3 regions of the Bacillus sp. 1A genome follow, and region 1 is predicted to be linked to each of the others. Evidence: predicted binding sites of a transcription regulator. Region 1 holds the regulator's gene; each other region holds the start of a gene.
What was found. Region 1 encodes Rex, which represses fermentation and respiration genes when NADH is low (regulators of the CRP and FNR family bind a similar motif). Its sites were predicted from a motif close to TTGTGAAATATTTCACAA; they were not measured.
Positions count from the first base shown of each region.

Region 2: ACUN0F_RS07520 (DUF1641 domain-containing protein) is a predicted target of Rex. The motif match lies at 4,927-4,944, and genes of this name have one in related genera.
Region 3: hcp (hydroxylamine reductase) is a predicted target of Rex. The motif match lies at 3,845-3,862, and genes of this name have one in related genera.

Region 1 covers NZ_JBQYLZ010000001.1:6,303,176-6,311,020, forward strand. The annotation lists gene groL (chaperonin GroEL) at 1-231, opposite strand, end outside; gene groES (co-chaperone GroES) at 270-554, opposite strand; gene ACUN0F_RS32150 (CPBP family intramembrane glutamic endopeptidase) at 956-1,705, shown strand; gene ACUN0F_RS32155 (YdiK family protein) at 1,702-1,893, shown strand; gene ACUN0F_RS32160 (redox-sensing transcriptional repressor Rex) at 1,923-2,552, opposite strand; gene ACUN0F_RS32165 (ABC-F family ATP-binding cassette domain-containing protein) at 2,740-4,674, shown strand; gene tsaD (tRNA (adenosine(37)-N6)-threonylcarbamoyltransferase complex transferase subunit TsaD) at 5,082-6,098, opposite strand; gene rimI (ribosomal protein S18-alanine N-acetyltransferase) at 6,098-6,541, opposite strand; gene tsaB (tRNA (adenosine(37)-N6)-threonylcarbamoyltransferase complex dimerization subunit type 1 TsaB) at 6,555-7,247, opposite strand; gene tsaE (tRNA (adenosine(37)-N6)-threonylcarbamoyltransferase complex ATPase subunit type 1 TsaE) at 7,228-7,701, opposite strand.
Region 2 covers NZ_JBQYLZ010000001.1:1,503,595-1,511,439, forward strand. The annotation lists gene ACUN0F_RS07500 (SET domain-containing protein) at 1-41, shown strand, start outside; gene murB (UDP-N-acetylmuramate dehydrogenase) at 429-1,343, shown strand; T-box leader at 1,452-1,667, shown strand; gene tyrS (tyrosine--tRNA ligase) at 1,718-2,977, shown strand; gene ACUN0F_RS07515 (NAD(P)/FAD-dependent oxidoreductase) at 3,204-4,382, opposite strand; gene ACUN0F_RS07520 (DUF1641 domain-containing protein) at 4,427-4,867, opposite strand; gene ACUN0F_RS07525 (winged helix-turn-helix transcriptional regulator) at 5,298-5,645, opposite strand; gene ACUN0F_RS07530 (MFS transporter) at 6,038-7,201, shown strand; gene ACUN0F_RS07535 (aldo/keto reductase) at 7,217-7,845, shown strand, end outside.
Region 3 covers NZ_JBQYLZ010000001.1:3,117,265-3,125,109, reverse strand. The annotation lists partial or broken gene ACUN0F_RS15855 (GNAT family N-acetyltransferase) at 67-189, opposite strand; gene ACUN0F_RS15850 (condensation domain-containing protein) at 495-1,802, opposite strand; gene hcp (hydroxylamine reductase) at 2,494-3,780, opposite strand; gene bla2 (BcII family subclass B1 metallo-beta-lactamase) at 4,473-5,246, opposite strand; gene ACUN0F_RS15835 (DUF3784 domain-containing protein) at 5,443-5,733, shown strand; gene ACUN0F_RS15830 (hypothetical protein) at 5,763-6,044, opposite strand; gene ACUN0F_RS15825 (hypothetical protein) at 6,178-6,372, shown strand; gene ACUN0F_RS15820 (serine hydrolase domain-containing protein) at 6,488-7,525, shown strand; gene ACUN0F_RS15815 (hypothetical protein) at 7,561-7,809, opposite strand.

The DNA.
Region 1 (7,845 bases):
AGCAACTTCTGCTACTAATTTTGCACCCATATTTTCGAATGCATCTTCTAATTCGATTTCTTTTGCGATTGTTACACCGTCATTTGTAATAAGTGGTGAACCGAATTTTTTCTCAAGTACAACGTTACGACCTTTTGGTCCAAGCGTTACTTTTACTGCGTTTGCAAGAGTGTCGACACCGCGAAGCATCGAACGACGTGCTTCTTCACTAAATTTAATATCTTTTGCCATAATAATTGACCCCCTTGAATTTTTTAAGATTTATATAATTAACCGATAACTGCTAAAATGTCACTTTCACGTAAAATCAAGTAGTCAGCACCTTCGTATTTTACTTCAGTACCTGCATATTTTGAGAAGATGATAAGATCACCTGCTGCTACCTCTAAAGCAACACGCTCACCATTTTCAAGCACTCGACCAGTACCTACTGCAATAACTTTACCCTCTTGTGGTTTTTCTTTTGCAGTGTCTGGTAATACAATACCACTTGCTGTTTTTTCTTCTGCTTGAACAAGCTCAATTACAACGCGATCACCTAATGGCTTTAGCATGAACAATAACCTCCTCATTTTGTTATGTAAATTTTATTTATTAGCACTCAAGTCACTCGAGTGCTAACACACTTATAATAATAAATAATCTCAATTTCTTTTGCAAGTAAAAAAATCATAATTTTTTCGCAAATTAAGCTATACACTTTTCTATATAGAGTCCCTCTTCTTCTACCTTTACTATATGAATCGTTGTTTCCACTAATCGTATGTTACAATATGAAAGGACACCCTAAATTGTTTTCGCTATACACACAACTTTCTCCTGTCTTCTATTATAATTTCAAATAAGGATTTACGAAAAAAACATAATTTAAGCGAGGTTTATATCGTAGGTAGCATATTTACATGTTATCCTACCTTATCTCATACACTAGAGTTAGAAAGGATGGTTAAACCATTTGAAAAAACAATATTGGTGGGTTATCGTTACATACATTTTAATGCAGTTATCATCCATTGCTGGATTACCACTTCTTCTGAAAACTGGACTTTATGATAACAGGGGATTTACTAGAGAAGAGAAATTTCAACTCATAACTGGCCACTGGGCAATCATTAGCTTCTTTATTGCATTATGTATCGTACTTTGGTTACTTAGAACAGATATTCGTGACAGACGTTTAGATACAATGCGCTCTACTGTTCCAGCTACGATTGGTTGGATTTTTATCGGGTTCTTCCTAGCATTTTTCTCACAAAGTATTGCCGGTATGATAGAAATGCGTGTATTAGGAATTAAACCTGGATCAGAAAATACAGCAAGACTTATGGATATCGCAAGAACGACACCTTGGTTCCTTATCGTTATCTCTATAATAGGACCTATTTTGGAAGAAATCGTATTTAGAAAAATTTTATTTGGTACACTTTATAAGAAGTTTAACTTCTTTATTGCTGCTATCATTAGTTCTCTTGTATTCGCAGCAATTCATTTTGATTTCACTCACTTATTGGTATACACTTCTATGGGACTCGTATTCGCCTTTTTATATGTAAAAACGAAGCGTATTATCGTCCCTATCGCAGCTCATGTTGCAATGAATACATTAGTTGCAGTTGCTCAAGTTTTAATGAGCAATGAACAAATTCAAGAAATGATTAAAGAAGCTGAAAAAATGCAAGGCTTTATCGGAGGATTTTTAGTATGAGGAACTCACCATTGTTCATGGCTGCATTGTACTTCCTTCTAGGATGTATCTTTACACGCTTCGCCATTACGAACGTAACAGATACAATCTGGAATATGTGGACAATACTATTTGCAGTTATGGCAACAATTGATTTTAATTTGGCACTTCGCCTTATCTTAGTTAAATTCACAAAGAAAAAACAATAATAAAACGCAGAGGTCGCTTCCTCTGCGTTTTATTGTGGATAATTCTTTAAAAAGTAAACAAGTGTTTGTAACTCTACCGCTAAATCAATATGGTGAATTCTTATATTATCTGACACATTTAAGCGCGCTGGTGTGAAATTTAAAATACCATGCACGTTCGTTTCTGCCAATCTATCTGCTACAGATTGTGCTACTGTAGCGGGTACTGTTAATATTGCCACTTGTATATCAGTTGATAAACGTTCTTCTAATTCATCTAAATGATATACAGGAATGCCCCCGATTTCTGTCCCGACTTTCTCTTCACTAACATCAAACGCCATTTCAATTTTTGTATTATTGTTTTTCGTGAAATTATAATGTAAGAAAGCGGTCCCTAAATTACCTACTCCAATAAGTGCTACACGTGTTATATCATCTTGGTCGAGTGTTTCACGGAAAAATGATAATAAATAATTTACGTTATATCCATAACCTTTTTTCCCTAACGCTCCAAAATATGAAAAATCTCTTCGAATCGTTGCGGAATCAACTTTTACCGCTTCACTCAATTCGGCTGATGAAACACGTTGCTTACCAGAAAGAGATAAGTTTTGGATAAATCGATAGTATAGAGGCAATCGTTTGGCAGTGGCCTGTGGAATTTTTTGCTGCTCCATATAACCTCTCCTCTCTTCCTATCTTTATTCATATACTTGAATCAAATACAGAAGTTTAGCACTCATGAATTTCCCTGTATAATAAAGAGAAGAAGTATTCTCTCTTTATTTTAAACTATACACTATTTTTAGTATGATTGAGAAATATAAACATGGCAAAGTTAAGAAATTATTTGAGGTGAAAACATTGATTTTATTACAAGTAAACGCGCTTACGAAATTATACGGTGCAGAAACGATTCTTGCAAACATAAAATTGGAAGTTCAAACGAAAGATCGTATCGCATTAGTCGGACGAAATGGGGCCGGAAAATCTACATTATTAAAAATAATAGCTGGTGAGCTATCTCATGATGGTGGCGAAATTATAAAACCAAAAGATGTCTCAATCGGATATTTAGCTCAAAATACCGGGTTAGAAACATCTTTAACAATTTGGGATGAAATGTTAACCGTCTTTACACACTTGCAGCAAATGGAGACAAAACTTCGAAGGCTAGAGCAAGAGATGGGAAAAGAAGAAAACTTTTCAAACGAGGCTACATATGAAAGATTATTAGCTGATTATGACCAATTGCAATTAGATTATAAAGATCAAGGTGGATATCAATATGAAGCAGATATTCGCTCCATTTTAAGTGGTCTTGGCTTCCCAGTTGAAACGCACCAGACGACGATTTCTACATTAAGTGGTGGACAAAAAACAAGATTAGCTCTCGGTAAATTATTATTAACGAAACCAGACCTACTTATTTTGGACGAGCCTACAAACCATTTAGACATCGAAACATTAACATGGCTTGAACAATATTTACAAGGCTATCCTGGCGCAATACTAATCGTTTCCCATGACCGTTATTTCTTGGATAAACTCGTTACACAAGTATATGAAATTTCGAATAAAGAAAGCAGACGATTTGTTGGTAACTACAGTAAATATTTAGACTTAAAATCAGCATTATACGAGCAAGACATGAAACGTTATGAAAAACAACAAGATGAAATCGCTAAGCTTGAGGATTTCGTTCAAAAAAATATAGCGCGCGCATCTACGACAAAACGTGCTCAAAGCCGTCGTAAACAATTAGATAGAATGGAATTATTGACTAGACCATTAGGTGATTCTAAGTCAGCATCCTTCCACTTCGATATCGAAAAACAAAGTGGAAATGATGTTTTACAAGTAAAGGATGCAACTATCGGCTATGATGATGATCCGATTATTGAACATGTAACTATGCGCTTAACTCGCGGGGATAGCGTTGCTTTAGTTGGTCCAAACGGAATTGGGAAATCCACATTATTAAAATCACTTGTGAATAAGTTACCACTATTAAATGGTGATGTTTCTTTCGGATCCAATGTATCTGTTGGTTATTATGATCAAGAACAAGCAAACTTAACATCTTCTAAGCGAGTTTTAAATGAGTTATGGGATGAATATCCATTGCAGCCCGAAAAAGAAATTCGCACGATATTAGGTAACTTCTTATTCACAGGGGATGATGTACTAAAACCAGTATCTTCTCTTAGTGGTGGACAAAAAGCTCGATTAGCTCTTGCAAAACTTATGATGCAAAAATCAAATTTATTAATTCTCGATGAACCTACGAACCATCTTGATTTAAATAGTAAAGAAATTTTGGAGAATGCTTTAATTGATTATCCAGGCACCCTTCTATTTGTTTCACATGACCGCTACTTTATTAATCGTGTAACGACGACCGTTGTTGAGTTGTCAACAGAAGGTGCACAAGAGTATTTAGGCGATTACGATTACTATGTGGAGAAGAAAAATGAAATGATTGAACGTGCAGCATTTGAACAACAAGAACAGCAAGAAAACCAAGCACCTGTTCAAAAAACTGTAGCTCAAGAAAAATTAAATTATCTCGAAGAAAAAGAGCGTAAACAATTAGAACGTCAACGCACTCGAAAAATTGAGGAACTAGAACAAAATATTGTAGAATTTGAAGAAGAAATTGCTACGTTAGAAGATCAACTTTGCTTACCAGAAATATACGCAGATTATGAAAAGGCTAGTGAAATTACAACGAAAAAGCAAACACTACAAGAGCAACTTGATGCTTGTATGGCAGAATGGGAAGAATTACATTTATAAGAGTATGAATAAGAAGGATGTCTCATAAGTCGGGATTTTTGACTATGCGACATCCTTTTTATCTTCTAGCTGGGGTATAAACGATTCGACACGACATACCGATTTACCGACAAAGTTTGACAATGTTGGCTCGCCCCTATAATAAGGGTACATTTCAAAATGTTTTTTAGAGATATCTTCTTGCGATTTATTTCCCAAAAAAGAATACATTCAAAGGTCAGACTTCTTCTACTTTATCCACAGGTTTATACACATATCCACCTTTATAAAATAAACCCCAAAATAACTTTTCCACATTATCCACAACTCCCAAAAAAGTTATCAACATTTTATATACACAATAAAACCCACATTATCAACAGATAATATGGGTTTTATCCACAAGCTGTGGTTAATTTTGTGCATAACTATTCTTCAATATCTAATCCTGGATTTGCATTTAGAGCTAATGTAGCACGTTTTCCCTGTTCATATGCAATTGTACCTGCGGCTGCAATCATCGCTGCATTATCGGTACATAAAGATAGTGGAGGAATAATTAGCTCGATATTTTCTTTTGTCGCAAATTCCGCTTCTAAACGTGCGCGAAGTCCTTTATTCGCAGCTACTCCACCAGCAAGAAGCAGTTGCTTTACGTTATACGCTTCTGCTGCACGAGATGCTTTCGTTACAAGCACATCTATTACACTCGCTTGGAAACTTGCTGCTAAATCTTCCGGTGCAATTTCTATCCCGCGTTGTTTCGCGTTATGCACAGTGTTGATAACTGCTGATTTCAATCCACTGAAACTGAAATCATACGAATCAGGTTCTAGCCATGCACGAGGCAAATCGATTGTCGGTTCTCCTTCATGTGCAAGGCGATCAATGTGAGGACCACCTGGATATGGCATGGATAACGTTCGAGCTACTTTATCATATGCCTCTCCAGCTGCATCATCTCTTGTTTCACCAATCACTTCGAATGAACCATGTTCTTTCATATAAACAAGCTCCGTATGTCCACCAGATACAACAAGTGATAGTAGTGGGAATTGAACTTCTTTTACTAAACGGTTCGCATAAATGTGCCCAGCTATATGATGAACACCCACTAGAGGAATATCATGTGCAAAAGCCACTGCTTTCGCTGCATTTACCCCTATTAAAAGCGCTCCTACTAACCCAGGTCCTTCTGTTACAGCAATTGCATCAATATCATCAAATGTAATATTTGCTTCTTTTAAAGCTTCTTCTAACACAACTGTAATTTCTTCTACATGATGACGGGATGCAATCTCTGGTACAACTCCACCAAAACGTTTATGACTTTCAATTTGTGATGCAACGACATTCGCAATAATTTCCGTTCCATTTTTAACAACTGCTACTGCTGTTTCATCACAACTTGTTTCAATACCAAGTATAATCGTATTTTTTTCCATTATATATTCACCCACATTACGAGACCATCTTCCTGATTGTCTGCATAGTATCGTTTACGAATTCCACCATTTTGAAATCCGTATTTTCTGTATAACTGTTTTGCTACTTCATTTGATACACGTACTTCAAGTGTCATTGTTTTTACCCCTAAATCTTTCGCTTCGGAAATAACTTCTTTCAATAAAGCATCCCCTAGCTTTTGACCTCTGTATTCTGGCAAAATAGCTACATTTGTTATATGTGATTCATCAATAATTATCCACAATCCACAATACCCAATTACACGACCATCTTTTTCTAGCACAACATAATGTGCATGTTCATTCGTCGTTAACTCACGGTGAAAGGCATCTGCAGTCCAAGGAGTTGAAAAAGACGCTTCTTCAATAGCTACAATTTGAGCGATATCATCGAGTTCCATCTTTCTAAATATCATATCCATCTTCTGCAAGCTCCTACTTGTTTTGACTTTCTAACCACTTTGCTTCAGCTTCAGCTAAACGAAGATAACTAGGAACAAATGAATGTACATCTTGTTCTTCTTTTTGTAACCCTAAGAAAGCTAACTCACTTGGTCTTGGGTTATTTTTAGTGAAGGGAGCAAATACAGCTTGGCCGCCTAAATGTTCGATAATCGTCTCTTTGTGCAGTTTAACATCATTACCAATAAATAAAACAGGCTTTCCTGTATCTTTTAACATTTGCAACCAGTCTACAATAAGGATGATTCGGTCTTCTTCTATAGAAGTTAAATGCTCTCCCTCATATGTATATAACCCAGTATAAATTTGTCCGCGTCTTCCATCAAATAAAGGACAGATTAATCCATCAAAATTAGCACCGTTTGCAGCCACTACTTCTAAACTTGATACACCTACAATTGGTATTTGAAGTGACCAAGCTAATGTTTTTGCAGCTGTCACACCTATGCGAACACCTGTATATGATCCAGGTCCAGCAGCTACAACGATTTTAGTTAATTCTTTCGGTTTTACACCACATTCTTTTAATAATTTCTCTACAGCTGGCATAAGACGTACAGAATGGTTTTTTGTTAAGTTTGTAATGATTTCCCCAATTACGTTTCCTTCCTCAATAAGGGATACACCCATTACGTAATTTGAAGTGTCAATTGCTAGTACTTTCATCTTGTAATAGCTCCTCACATAATCTAATATATCGATCTCCAATTGGCTCGAGTACAATTTTCCTTGTATCATCTCCAGCATGGAATAAACTAATTTGTAACTTCTCATTTGGTAAAAATGCTTCTATTAAATGAGCCCATTCTACTACGGTAATTCCTTCACCGTAGAAATACTCATCAAAACCTAAGTCCTCTTCACTTTCTGCTAAGCGATACACGTCCATATGATATAGCGGCAATCTCCCTTTATATTCTTTAATAATATTAAAGGTAGGACTATTTACAACTCTTTTCACTCCAAGACCTTTTGCTAGTCCTTTTGTAAAAGTTGTCTTACCAGCCCCTAGATCTCCTTCTAAAATAATTACATCTTGTGCCCCGACAAGTCCACCTAGTTTTTCTGATAATCTTTGTGTTTCCTCAGAAGAGTTTGTTGTTATTTCATATTTACTCACAGACTTCACCTACTTTACTCACAATGTTCTCTGCTCTTTATTATACAGGTTTTGAATATATAAAAAAGTCCTTAGGAGTTTTCCTAAGGATAGTTTGACTGTCTTTATTAGTTTTTTGTTAAAACAAATAAAAAAATACGAAAC
Region 2 (7,845 bases), 4.8 Mb from region 1:
TATTATGGTTTGATAAGGAAAAAGAAGAGAACGAAAAGTAAATTATAATAAGTAATAAAAAAGATGCTTTTACATAGGTAAAAGCATCTTTTTTATTGATGAAAATAAAGTAAAGATTACAAAAAATACCACTTTATTTTCGTATGGTATAGTAAGATACTGAAGGATAGTGTTTTGAAAAAGTTATATATTTTACAAATTGTTGTCTTTCTGATGACATGTCAAGTTTAGTAGCCCATTTGGGTTGCTTTATTATGCAATATATATTTTAATATGAGTGGCACCTCTTATAAATTAAGAGGTTTATAGGTGTCTCGAATTGATTTTGGGTACACTGTATCCACCACTTTAGGTTCGTTCATGTATGTGGGGATATTATGGGCCCGTATAACGGGATAAAAAGAATATAGAAATAGAGGAATCGTAAAATGAATATGCAAGAGGTTTATAAATATTTAAGTACGGTATTGCCTGAAGGTCATGTGAAACAAGATGAAATGTTAAAGAATCATACGCATATTAAAGTTGGTGGAAAAGCAGATGTGTTCGTTGCGCCGACAAATTATGATGAAATTCAAGAAGTTATCAAATATGCTAACGAATATAATATTCCGGTTACGTTTTTAGGAAATGGATCGAATGTCATTATTAAAGATGGTGGAATTCGCGGGATTACCGTAAGTTTAATTCACATTACAGATGTGACTGTAACAGGAACGACGATTGTGGCACAGTGTGGTGCAGCAATTATTGATGTATCACGTATTGCATTAGATTATAATTTAACGGGTCTTGAGTTTGCTTGTGGTATTCCAGGTTCAGTTGGCGGAGCTTTATATATGAATGCTGGCGCATACGGCGGTGAAGTATCGTTTGTATTAACAGAAGCTGTCGTAATGACAGGTGATGGAGAGTTACGTACTTTGACGAAAGAAGCATTTGAATTTGGATATCGTAAGAGCGTATTTGCAAACAACCATTACATTATTCTTGAAGCGAGATTTGAGCTTGAAGAAGGTGTGCGTGAAGAAATTAAAGAAAAAATGGATGATTTAACGTTTAAACGTGAGTCAAAACAACCTCTAGAATATCCTTCATGTGGTAGCGTATTTAAGCGTCCACCAAATAACTTTGCTGGTAAATTGATTCAAGAATCAGGACTACAAGGTAAGCGAATTGGCGGAGTGGAAGTTTCTCTAAAACACGCTGGATTTATGGTGAATGTTGATAATGGAACAGCACAAGATTACATCGATTTAATTCACTTTGTACAAAAGACAGTTGAAGAGAAATTTGGCGTGAAGTTAGAGAGAGAAGTAAGGATTATTGGAGAAGATCTATAATAATCTTTGAATTAAAAGCGTATAAAAGTATGAATTATTTTAAAATAACATTTGGGTATTGTTGACAATTTGTTTTCAATTCAATATAATGGCTAATAATTTAACAAATAATATACGTTGAAAGAGCCCAGTAGCAGTTTGTCACTGTTAACGAGAGAGCTAGGGGTTGCTGGAACCTAGCACAAACAAACTTGCGAATTACACTCTGGAGTATCTTAGGTAATGCTAAGCGGATTGGCAATCGATATTATTGCTAAGAGTGGTATGAGTAGCTATGCTATTTATACAAACTGGGTGGTAACACGGTGAATAATCGTCCCTATGTCATAGACATAGGGACTTTTTGTTTTAAAAAATAAAGGGGATGACAAAAGATGAATATTATTGATGAATTAGAATGGCGCGGCGCTGTGAATCAACAGACTGATGAAGAAGGTTTACGTAAGCTAGTAGAAGAGAAAAAGATTTCACTATACTGCGGGGTTGATCCGACTGGTGATAGTATGCATATTGGACATTTAATTCCGTTTATGATGATGAAGAGATTCCAGTTAGCTGGCCATCATCCAGTTATTTTAATTGGTGGGGCAACAGGAACAATTGGTGATCCGAGCGGACGTCAATCAGAACGTCAACTTCAAACGTTAGAAGTAGTTCAGCATAATGTGGATGCGTTAACAGCGCAAATGAAAAAGCTATTTGATTTTGGCGGAAATAGCGAAGTGAAGATGGTAAATAACTACGACTGGACACATGAAATAAATATTATTGAGTTTTTACGTGATTACGGGAAGAACTTTAGCATTAATAGCATGTTAGCGAAGGATATTGTAGCAAGTCGTTTAGATACAGGTATTTCTTTCACAGAATTTACGTACCAAATTTTGCAAGCGATGGACTTCCATCATTTATACACGAAAGAAGATGTTCAACTGCAAATTGGTGGTAGTGACCAATGGGGAAATATTACGAGTGGTTTAGATTTAATTCGTAAGTTAGAAGGGCACGAAGCGAAAGTATTTGGATTAACGATTCCATTATTATTGAAATCAGATGGTACGAAGTTCGGTAAATCAGCAGGTGGTGCAGTTTGGCTTGATCCTGAAAAAACAACACCATTTGAATTTTACCAGTTTTGGGTGAATACAGATGACCGTGATGTAGTGAAATACTTGAAATACTTTACGTTCTTAACGAAAGAGCGCATCGATGAATTGGCAACGAAGGTAGAAACAGAGCCTCATAAACGTGAATCGCAAAAAGTATTAGCGGAAGAAATGACGAAATTCGTTCATGGAGCAGAGGCACTCCTGCAAGCTGAGAAGATTACAGCAGCGTTATTTAGCGGAGATATTAAATCGTTAACAGCTGATGAAATTGAGCAAGGTTTTAAAGAGATGCCAACATTCCAGTCTTCAAAAGAGACGAAAAACATCGTAGAATGGCTAGTTGATTTAGGAATTGAGCCATCTAGACGACAAGCACGTGAGGATATTAATAATGGAGCTATTTCGATGAATGGCGAAAAAGTAACGGATGTGGATACAGATGTTACTGTAGAAAATTCATTTGATGGACGATTTATTATTATTCGTAAAGGGAAGAAGAACTACAGTTTAGTTAAGTTAGGATAATGAGTAAGGCCGAAAAATATATCAGCGATTTTCCTGATATATCGATTTACCGACAAAAAGCAACAATAAAAGCTGTTCCGAACAGGACAGCTTTTATTACGAAAAGTCAGTATATTTAGATAAATTTAAAGGGTATATAATTTTTTTGACGAATAAATAAGTTAGAGAAAATTACGGATAAAAATAGCCCGAACCATGCAGGGCATGATTCGGGCTTATATTCAGCTTAGTAAGCTAAGCTGAATAGACCTTTAATGTGTGATAAGTAACGAACGTTACTTGCTTCTTTCATTAATGATGCTGGTAAGCCTTTAAGTGGAGTATTGCTTGCTCCAATTGTAGCAACAGCATCTTTACGTCCTAGACTAGCAAGTGTTCCAGAGTTTACAGGTGCGAACTCTTCGAATGCTTTGCCTTCTAGTGCTGCGTATAAGTTGTATCCAATTAACTCACCCATTTGCCAAGCGATTTGTGCAGTTGGTGGGTATGGACGTCCGTCTGGAGCGAAGACAACAGCGCTGTCTCCAGCAACGAATACGTCTTTGTGAGAAGTAGATTGTAGGTATGCATCAACTGTTGCACGGCCACGGTTTACTTCAAGACCTGATTCACCGATTAATGGGTTACCTTGTACGCCGCCTGTCCAAACGAATGTGTTAGCAACAAGTTTTTGACCGTCTTTTAAGTCGATTTCATTGCCAGCAACGTTTGTTACAGGAAGACCTGTTAAGAATGTAACACCGCGTGCTTCTAGGCTAGTAGTTGCACGTTCGATTAAGTGGTCTGGTAATACTGGAAGGATTTTTGGACCTGCTTCAACAAGAAGAAGTTTAACTTCTTTTGGATTTACGCCGTGGCTTTTTGCAAGTTTAGGCATAATGTCAGCAAGCTCACCAACTAGCTCAACGCCAGTTAATCCGCCACCACCGATTACGATTGTAGCATCAGCTTCGTTTTTCGTTTTCGCGTATTCACGAATACGGTCTTCAACGTGTTTGTAGATTTTGTTTGCATCAGCAGCAGATTTTAATACCATGCTGTTTTCTTCTAGTCCTGGAATACCGAAGTAAGCAGTTTTACTTCCTAAAGCAACTACAAGTGCATCGTAAGATAAAGTAGTGCCACCAGCTAGTTTAATTTCTTTGCTATCAACTGAGAATGACTCAACTGTTGCGATTTTAAGATCGATGTCTTTACCTTTGAAAAGCTTTGTAAGTGGCATTGCAATTGCTTGCTCAGCAACGTTACCAGCTGCAAGGCGGTGTAGTTCAGTGATGATTTGGTGTGTTGGGTATTGGTTAATCACTGTAACTTGTGCTTCTGATTTGCTGTAATATTTACGTACGTTTAAAGCGGCAAGAAGACCGCCATAACCAGCGCCTAAGATGACAATTTGTTTTGACATAGTATGATATCCCCCGTCTTTACTAATTGTTGTTATAAGTTAACTTATTTATTGTTACGTTCTGCACTAATTTGAAGATATGCGTTCACAAAGCGGAACATTTTTTGCGCTTGTGGGTCTTTTAATAATTTTAATAGACCGAACAGGCCGATAACTTCGTTGCTTTCGTCAGCACGATCTTTCGCTTCGATTGCAGTAGCAGCCATGCTTTTCACTGTATCTTTTACAGGTTCTACAAGCTCTGTGATTGCACCAACAGTGTCGCTTTTTAATACTTCATCAGTAGCAACAGTTTGAGCGAAGTCATAAGACTTAGTTAAAATGTTAACAAGCTCAGTTAATTTTGGAAGCTGTTCTACTAGTGTAGTTAATGATTCTTGTACCTCAGGTTTTAACAACTGATCAAGTACATCAAGTTGTCCTTGGCTAGCAGAAATTTGTACAGTTTCTTGTTCTGGCTTTGTTTGAGTCATAGTTTCTGGCATCTCCAATTCTCCTTTACGATAGCAATACTCTTATTTTTGATAGGTAAGATAGTAAACGTTTGCGAAACTTTATACAAAGTTTCACAAAGCACAATAAAATGCCTTTAAATTTATGCCAGCAAGTAAGCTGAAATCATAAATCCAAAACCATAATGTCCTACCTATTATTTATGAACTGTCCGATACATGGCTTGTCCGCATAATGGAAAGTTCCTTTATCGGAAAGTGTATATAATATATATCCTATATTATATACTATATACACCTATGTTAACATAAAAATGATTCCTAATTATTTGATATTAAGCGTATAATGTAGTACTGACAAGGCGTGAAAGCGCATAAATTATTTTGTTAAGGTTAGAAATGTACGTATATATAAATAAAAAAAGGAAAAAATGGACAAATTTATGTTCATTTTTTCCTTTTTTTATTGTTCACCTTCTGTAATTAGCATCGATGTGTTACCGCTTTTTTCAAGGTGGCATTCGCCCCAAGTACAAAGAGAATCAAGAATGGATTCTAAAGACCAACCGTAGTCTGTAAGAGAATATTCTACTTTCGGTGGTACTTGATTGTATACCTTTCTTTGAATAACTCCGTCTTCTTCTAATTCGCGTAATTGCTGTGTTAACATCTTTTGTGTAATACCAGGCATGAGACGTTTTAATTCACTCGTTCTCTTTGTACCTTTCGTTAAGTGGCAAAGAATAACGACTTTCCATTTTCCACCGATGACCTCTAAAGTCGCTTCAACGGGAATATTATATTTCTTCATATAAAAAATCTCCTTTGATGAATGTAGATTTTAGTTCTCCAACAAAAGAAGCCAAATAATTTAAATGTTACTAAAAAGTACCTATAGCACTTTAAAGTACGTACTTTTTATCATGTTGAATATGTTCCATAATAGCATACGTAACAGGGAAATGAGTAGTACGGTACTAAAAAGTGCCTATGTTACTTTTTGGTACCTATCGTACTTTAAAGTGCGTTCTTCAAAAAAAGAGTGAAGCCATTCATAATAGTATATATCAGCAGTAACATTATTTGTTAGAAGAAAAAAGGCCTTTTTTCATACTATTATGATTGGATTTCTCGTATTAAGGAGGAGTTCAATTGAATTCATATACAGTATCTTCTTCGGTAGTACAGACGAATCGGAGAAGCATGTTTGCTTTATTAGCACTAGCAATTAGTGCGTTTGGAATTGGTACAACCGAATTTATTAGTGTCGGTTTATTACTATCTATTTCAGAGGATTTACATGTTTCTGTTACAACAGCGGGTTTAACCGTTTCTTTATATGCATTAGGAGTAGCGTTTGGTGCCCCAGTATTAACGTCATTAACAGCTAGTATGTCGCGAAAGACGTTATTAATGTGGATTATGATTATTTTCATTATTGGTAATGGAATTGCGGCAGTGGCAACAAGTTTTACTGTGTTGCTTATCGCAAGGGTTGTATCTGCGTTTGCACACGGCGTTTTTATGTCGATAGGATCCACAATTGCGGCTGCGCTTGTACCAGAGAATAAACGTGCGAGTGCAATTGCATTTATGTTTACTGGTTTAACTGTTGCGACCATTACAGGCGTACCGATTGGAACATTTATCGGTCAGCAATTTGGCTGGAGAGCATCGTTTATGGTAATTGTGGCAATTGGAATCGTTGCCTTAATTGCCAACAGTATGCTGATTCCGTCTAACTTGAAAAAAGGTACATCCGTAGCATTTCGTGATCAATTCAAACTGATTACGAATGGAAGGCTATTACTTGTATTTATTATTACTGCATTAGGATACGGGGGAACATTCGTAACGTTTACGTATTTATCTCCGCTATTACAAGAAGTAACAGGGTTTGAAGCAAGTACTGTTACTATCATTTTATTAGTGTATGGAATCGCCATTGCGATAGGGAATATGGTCGGCGGAAAGTTATCGAATCATAATCCGATTCGAGCGCTATTTTACATGTTCTTTATTCAAGCAATTGTATTATTTGTTTTAACATTTACAGCGCCATTTAAAGTCGCTGGACTCATCACAATTATTTTTATGGGACTATTTGCGTTTATGAATGTTCCAGGGCTACAAGTGTATGTCGTTATATTAGCTGAGAGATTTGTTCCAAGTGCTGTTGATGTGGCATCAGCGATTAACATTGCAGCATTTAACGCAGGAATTGCTCTTGGTGCTTACTTGGGCGGTATTGTAACGAACTCGTTAGGGTTAATTCATACGGCCTGGGTAGGTGGCATCATGGTAGCAGGGGCTGTTATTTTAACAGCGTGGAGTATGACATTAGAAAAAAGAGATCAAGTGAAATAAGGGAGAGAAAATATAATGAAAAATTTACAAAGTAAAACAACATTGCATAATGGTGTAGAAATGCCTTGGTTCGGTTTAGGTGTATTTAAAGTAGAAGATGGACCAGAACTTGTAGAAGCGGTAAAATCGGCGATTAAAGCAGGATACCGCAGTATTGATACAGCTGCGATTTATGGAAATGAAAAAGCAGTTGGAGAAGGAATTCGCGCTGGTATAAAAGAAGCCGGGATTACTCGAGAAGATTTATTTATTACTTCAAAAGTGTGGAATTCGGATCAAGGATATGAAACGACACTTGCTGCATATGAAGAGAGCTTAAAAAAATTAGAGCTAGATTATTTAGACTTATATCTTGTCCATTGGCCTGTAGAAGGGAAATACAAAGATACGTGGAGAGCGTTAGAAACACTGTATAAAGAAGATCGTGTGCGTGCAATTGGCGTAAGTAACTTCCAAATTCACCATCTGAAAGACGTATTAGCAGGTGCAGAAATGAAACCGATGATTAACCAAGTGGAATATCACCCTCGTTTAACACAAAAAGAATTACAAGCGTTCTGTAAAGAACAAGGTATTCAAATGGAAGCATGGTCACCACTTATGCAAGGTCAATTATTAGATAACGAAACATTACAAGAGATTGC
Region 3 (7,845 bases), 3.2 Mb from region 1:
AAACTGAGTTGCCCTCAAACCGAAAAGATGGGAGTATCTCGGTTTTATATATTTGACCTTATTTCCTCATTTATATACGGCTAGTTTTTGTAATAGTTGTTCTTTTATAATCAGCCATTCACTTGCAATAATACTGTATACAACCGCAGCTCTTACATAACCGTTTGGCAATTCCCTCTCATTTCGCAACTGTAGAAATATAAAATTTTGATTTTGAGGATATATTAAAATCTTGGGTTGATGAGCATACATATCACTCCTATTATGAGTAATATGTATGAAACATTTCAAAAAAATAATAAAAAGAGCTGATTCAAAGTGTAGTTTAAATCAGCTCTTCTTTAGTGCTTTTATACCGATACATTTTGTTTCTCACTACGATTTTCTATAAATATAAAACATAAAGATAGGTGCGATCAAAGATTAGCCGTACATGAGACGAGCCTCTAAAATACCATCCACATTAGAAATTTTTACGCTGTATTCTCTTTTATTTATGATAGTTGATTCACAACACTATCTAAAAATTCTTCTACCTTTTCTTTTGATGTATCCGGCGCGTGATAACCAATCGTAAATGTAAGTCTTCCATTATAAGAGCTTGCTCCCATTGAAAAGAATGGTGCATACATAATAGGTGATGTCATATACCCGTCCTCAGCTTGATTTTCACCAAACTGAATCGGTTCATCAGCGATCACTCCCAAATTTGTCAGTAATGGCAACGCCATCCCCATCTGTACAGCCCGTTCGAATTGCTGATTATACATTTCCTTCACTGTAGATAGCTTCATTTCTGCCAGTAGCTCCATTCCTGCTGCTGAAGAAAGACCTGGGTTTTGAGACTTTATTTTATCCATTGATTGTTTAACTCGAACAAGAGTCTGATTAAATGTTTCATCGTCTTCCATTTTAATCACTGGCATTTCCATACCAGATAAGTTGCAAATAGCACCAGTTGTATTATTAGGCAGATATCGACGTAAATCAATTGTCAAACCAATCATTTTTTCTGCGGTGCGAGGTTCTGCATACACAGTGAAATGTGATAAAGCTCGGAAGTATGCAGCCATGATTACATCATTCAAGGTAGCCTGTTGTCCTTTTGCCCATTGGGTTAGACGTAGAGTTTGCTCATGGCTCAACCGTCGTACGGACATTTGGGGGAATTTATTTTTATTAGGTTTAGATGGAAAAGACCATAACGATGCCTGTTGTTCTTGGTTAGGACGATACGCACTTTTTATGTCTGATATTCCAGCATATTTGAATACATGTGATTGATCTCGAAAACTCTCATTTTCCTCACCAAATTCCTTTATAATTTGATTCTTAGATCGTCCCAAGGAAAGTTGAGTATAAATTGTTCCAAGTAAATTAATATATTCCTTGACTCCTGTACCATCTGAACATAGATGAGATAATTTCACAACTAACATATCTATTGTAGTGCCTCGTAATAATTTTGTTTGAACCATAGGCCCATGAATACGATCACCAGGTTTCTTAATAAAATCCATTGCCATTATTTCAAGTTCTTGATTATTTCCTTCTGCAAAAAAGAAAATGGGTGATTTAGTGCCAGATGAATGTTCCTCCCAGTAAGGAATATCATTTTCTACAAACCGGCTGTTCAAAACTGGCTGCAATTGCAACGTTATCCTTACTGATTCTTCAAGTATTTCCTTTGATATACCTATAGGAAAATAAAGAACTGCATTAATTTGTTGATCTGCAGAATAAAGACCTAATACATAATTCATTCGATCTTGAGGTGTTACCAAATACTTTCTTTGTTTCATAATTCCGTCCCCCTTTAGGAATTTTTTATATACACCTATTCTCCATATGCTTGTAACTTTTTTATTCATTTTTCTTCAAGAGCTAACAATGCTTACTTTTTTAATTTTTTAACAAACGCATCCTTTCCGTATTAGTTCCACTCTTTTTGCAGGTGATATACCCATCATTTTATTGTCATTAACATTTCCTACACATCCAATAAAACCAAACGTAAATAAATTAAGTTTACGTATACATAAACATTTTATAATATCGTTTACTAATTATCAACAAGGTAAATAAATCATTTTTATGTCTGTCAAGAAAAAACAATAATATAATACGTTCAGAGATTACTTTATAATACAAGGTTGGTGGGTATGCGTCTGTACCCCAACTTTTAGTTACAGTAAAAAAAGCCCTACATGTTGAAAAGTGTAATCAAAATGAGTTGGGCTTTGTTCAATATTTTCAATTCAAATGAAAAAGAGGTGAAATTATATATATTCATGTGGAAATTTCATTTTGTGAATACTTACAAATCTTAAGTTGATGGGCATGTGGTGGGACCCTTTAAAAGCCTTATAAAATCATAAATTTTATAGATATAGCAGCTTCCTTTTATTAATAAGATAAATCATTTGTATGTACGTTTACTCACGCACATACAAATGATTTATACAGCCATAATTAAATAAAAACATTTTTTCGTTACGATAACATCATATCCATATCTTCTGCTGCAGTTGTAATTAGTTTTAAACCGAATGTTTCTTGTAATACATCAAGCACACCAGGTGAAATAAATTCAGGCGCCTTTGGACCGATGCGAATATCTTGAATTCCAAGACTAAATAGCCCAAGTAAAATAGCAACCGCTTTTTGTTCAAACCATGATAGGACAATACTTACTGGCAATTCATTCACTTCACATTGGAAAGCATCAGCTAAAGCAGCTGCTATTTTCACTGTAGAAATGGAATTATTGCATTGCCCTAAGTCGATGTATCGAGGAATCTCCGTACCAGGCACAACACCATAATCTACATCATTAAAGCGGAATTTCCCGCAAGAAGTCGTTAAAATAACCGTTTCTGGCGGAAGTGACGTTGCTAATTCACGATAATATTCTCCGCCTTTCCCTGGTGCATCACAACCTGCGATGACAAAGAAACGCTTAATCTTCCCTTCTTTTACTGCCTCAATAATTTCCGGAGCTAATGATAATACTGTATTATGATGGAAACCTGTTACTAACTGTTCATCTGACTCCATATGTACTTCTGGGAGTTCTAGCGCTTTTTGAATCAATGGTGCAAAATCATCATTTTCAATTTTTTGTACACCCTGTAAACCTGCAATATCATATGAAAAGAATCGATCAGAGTATGATCCTTTAATTGGCATAACACAATTCGTTGTCGCTAATATGGCACCTGTAAATTTTTCGAAAAGACGTCGTTGATCATACCATGCCTTACCGATGTTTCCTTTTAAATGCTTATATTTTTTCAGCTGCGGATAACCGTGTGCTGGTAACATTTCAGAATGTGTATAAATATTAATGTCTTTTCCTTCTGTCTGCTTTAATAGTTCTTCTAATGCAAATAAATTATGGCCCGTAACTACAATTGCCTTACCTTCTACGTGGTTTTGTGTAATTTGAACAGGCTCTGGAACACCAAAGTGATTCGTATGCGCCTCATCTAACAACTCCATTACTCGTAAAGCCGATTTCCCTACTTTCATAGCCATATCAATATGTTCTTGTTCATTAAAGTTAGAATTTGTTAATGTCATATACAGTGCTTCTTGCGTTGTAGCATCTACAAATGCATCAGTATACCCTAGCTGAGCAGCATGCGTACGATAAGCTGCAATTCCTTTTAGCCCAAACACAATCGTATCTTGTAAACTTGCAATTGTTTCATTTTTACCGCAAACACCTATCACTTTACATCCACCTGTTGGTGTTTGTTCACATTGATAACAAAACATTATCATCCCACCCTCTCCCAATCATTCATTACACCTTAAGCATAATACCCATTGAAAAAAAGTGATGTGATATCAATCACAATAATATGTATAAATTTGTGACAATTTATATTGTTTACATAATATTTTTATTGGTACAAAAAAAACCATTACATAATCCTGTTGTTCAAGTTTTCAAATATCTAGACTATTGCTGAATCTCTTAAGAAAACAGAAATAGACATACAAAAACGCTATTCTTTCTTTTTATCATTCAACAGAAAGAATAGCGTTTTTTCATTTTGAAGAACTATCAATTTTTTGATTAAGGATTTTATGAAAAATCACTTTTTTTACAATATATTTACACTATCTTTACAATGTTTACATTTTTTATATGATATATTTATATAGAATCTACTTAAGAAATTTCATGTACATTGTTATCTTTATAATCTCTGATCTGATTGATAAGAGATTATGTTATATTTTCATACCAGGGGTGAATTAGGATGACTGAAACTTTAAAAACACTTATAATGCTCGATATTACTTACGTTGTTATAGCAATTATGACGGTACTGGTATTTGTATACTTGGAATTAAAATCTCAGTAACGTATGCAGGCATAATTGATAGCTTCGCATTTAAATATAGCTAGAAGAAAGCGAGGAGAAAATTGTTTCTCCTCGCTTTTATATTCCCATAATTTCTTATTTCAACAAATCCAATGTATGTAAAAGTAACCCTCTGTCCCCTACTTCTCCATGACCAGGCACTACTGCATTTATGTTCCCATATCGCTTCAGCACATTTTCAATCGATGTAGACCATTCATTTACATAGGCATCAGCGACATTCCCTAAATTTTTAGCTTCCGCAGATTTCACTAAACAACCTCCAGCTAAAATGTTATATTGCGGTAACCATACAACGATATTATCTTCTGTATGTCCTTTCCCTGGATAAAACGTTTCTACTTTCATATTTTCAAACTTTAATTTCGTAATTGTTTGTAAATCTCCAAGTGGCTCTTCATATCCATTTTTCTTTGCTAATTCCGCAGTTAATGCCGTACTATGCGCTTTAATGCCTCTTTCTTTCAACGTTTTTATTCCGCCAATTCGATCAGCATGCGCATGTGTAATAATGACATCCGTTACGCGCTGCTTAAATTTCTTTTCTACCATCTCTATTAATTCCTTCGTTAACTTATCATCCCAAGAAGAATCGACAAGTACTAAGCCTTTTGAAGTAGTAAGAACTAGACCGTTCGAAGGAACTGCTTCTCCGTTAAAATAACCTAACTCCGTATGAACCCATACATTTTTGTTTAACTGAGAAATTGAAATAGTTCCTGTCTCATTTTTTATTACTTTTTGCTCTAGCTTTTGTTCCGCTTTCACAGAAGAAACTGTACTAACAAATTGAGTTGTTCCTAGCAAACTAACACATACCCCTAATTTTAATAATGTATCCTTTTTCATTTTCTCCACCCTTTCTTTCAAACGAAATAGTTATTACCTATAATAGACAATTCCTCTCAAATATTTGTTCCATCTTTTCTTACATACTTTTCATACCATTAATAAAAAGTGCACAAAATTTTGTGCGCTTTAATTTTGTTAAACGTTAACATTCATACTATAATTTATTTATAACCCTTTAACGGAGGTGTTTTCAGTGACTCTCTTCGCTTCCCCATCATTATTCATACTAGCAATTATTTCATTTGCACTAGCCTATTTCATCGGAGTTAAACAATACACTTGGCTCTTATCAGGATTCAACGAACGCCGTGTGCCAGATAAAGGTAAGTTATCAAAAATAGTTGGTCTTTATAATTTAACTGCCGGTGCTATTGCCACAATTGGTAGTGTCTTCACTACCCCTAATGTCAAAATCTTATTTCCTATCATTATAATTGGCCACGTTATAATCGCTGCTTATGTAAATACACGCATGGTGCAATGAAAAAAGACCATCCAATCGGATGATCTTTTTTATAATTTATCGACATATTGCTTTGCTTCTAGTATCGAAAACCCAAAAGCCTCTCTTACTCTCTTAATTGCTGTAACTGTTTTTCCTTCTTCCATAAGCTGACGCAACTGTTTATTAATTTCAGGTTCTCTATCTACAATTCCCATTTCTTTCGAAATTAGCTGTAATCTATCTTCCATCCTCTTTAAACGGGCATCCGTTTTCTTTTCGATTTTATTTATTTTTTCAGCAATATAAATAAATCCAAAGACCGCTATCGGTATGATCATCCAAAATTCCATGACTATTCCTCCTCATTAGCTTTCATTTGTTTTATTTCACTAACTTATGTAAATTTTACCACAGGACACATTTAATGTATAATAGTAATATACAACACTGTTGATAAAACCTTTTATTTTAGGGGGACACTTTATGAAAAGATTTTTTAAGACGTTACTACAATTTGTAGTTCTTTCAATGGCACTACATTTATTATTTGATATCGTTGGCTGGCTTGTTTTCAATGCGCCAATTCAAAACAAACAAATCATTATTTCTTTACTAACAACCTCATGGCTAATGTACATGTACCGAGACAAATTTTTTAAAACATTCACTTCGAATTAACTAAAAGAACTTCATCGATAAAAGATGAAGTTTTTTCTTTTTCTCTCATTCTCTCTATTAATTAACTACTGTATAATAGAACTAACATTCTGTCTTTCATAAGAAAGGAGTCACTATGAACTTAAAAAGTAACAATATATACGAGAAAATGAACCAATATTCCGTTGCAGGTTTAAGCCTTGCCGTTATACGTGATGGTACACTAGACAAAGTCGCTGCTTTTGGAACACTTGAATCTGGAACAACTAGAACTGTCACTACGAATTCTATATTCAACTCTTGTTCAATTAGTAAATTCATCACTACAATGCTCGTACTAACGTTATCAGATCAAGAAATCATACATTTAGATGAAGACGTAAATGATAGACTTACATCTTGGAACATACCTACCAATCTATTTACCTCACAGAAAAAAGTCACATTACGAAATTTATTAAGTCACCAATCTGGAATTATTGATCCTCCTAATAGTTTTGAGCATTATACACTTGCACAAGGGCGACCAAACATGTCCGAAATCCTTGCTGGTAAAACATCATATTGTTCAGTACCGATAGAAATAACTTATAAACCAGAAAGTGAATTTCACTACTCTGATGCAAACTTTTGTATTATCGAATTACTACTTGAAGATATAACTGGAAAACCATTTAACCTTTTACTTGAAGAATATATCTTTCAGCCACTGCAACTGAAAAATAGTATGCTATTCCCTCCTGAAGATATAAATAAAATGGAGGCCTTTGCTTGTGGGCATAATAAAGATGGTACTGTTACAAATGAGAAGTATCCATTTTATCCATTCGCAGCTTCTTCAGGTATTTGGACAACACCAACAGACTTATCAACTTTAGTAATTGAAATCATTCATTCCTTACAAGGAAAGGGCAAACTAAAACTTTCTCAAAAATTAGTACAAGACATGATTTCTCCTCAAGGTTGCTCAAAATGGACTGGATTAGGTGTTTTTCTAGATGATTCGGATGAGGACTTACAAATTTATTCACTTGGATGGGGCGTGAGATTTCAATGTATAATGGTATGCTATCCATACCGAGGTAATGGTGCTGTTATAATGACGAACACTGACTTAGGTGTTCATCAAATGGAAGGGATTATTGGTGACGTGTTAAAAACGTTATCCTTATAATGAAAAGAAAGAAGCTGTTCTTCCAGCTCCTTTCTCTATATAACATTTTTCGCAACAATTTTTATATGTTCCGGCGCGATAATCTCCGTTATACTTTCTTGGAAATCTTCCTGCAACATTTCTTCAATATGTTCTAGCTGCACTTCAACATGTGTGCATTCTAAATTATGTATATTTAAAAGTGCATAATGATCTTTTTTCTTAATTACTAAATATTGATTCTCCTCTGTTACAAGTATAGAACCTAATCGTACTCCTAGTAGGCGTTGATCATCAAACTTCACAACCATCCCCCCTTACTTTATATGTAATAAAATAAC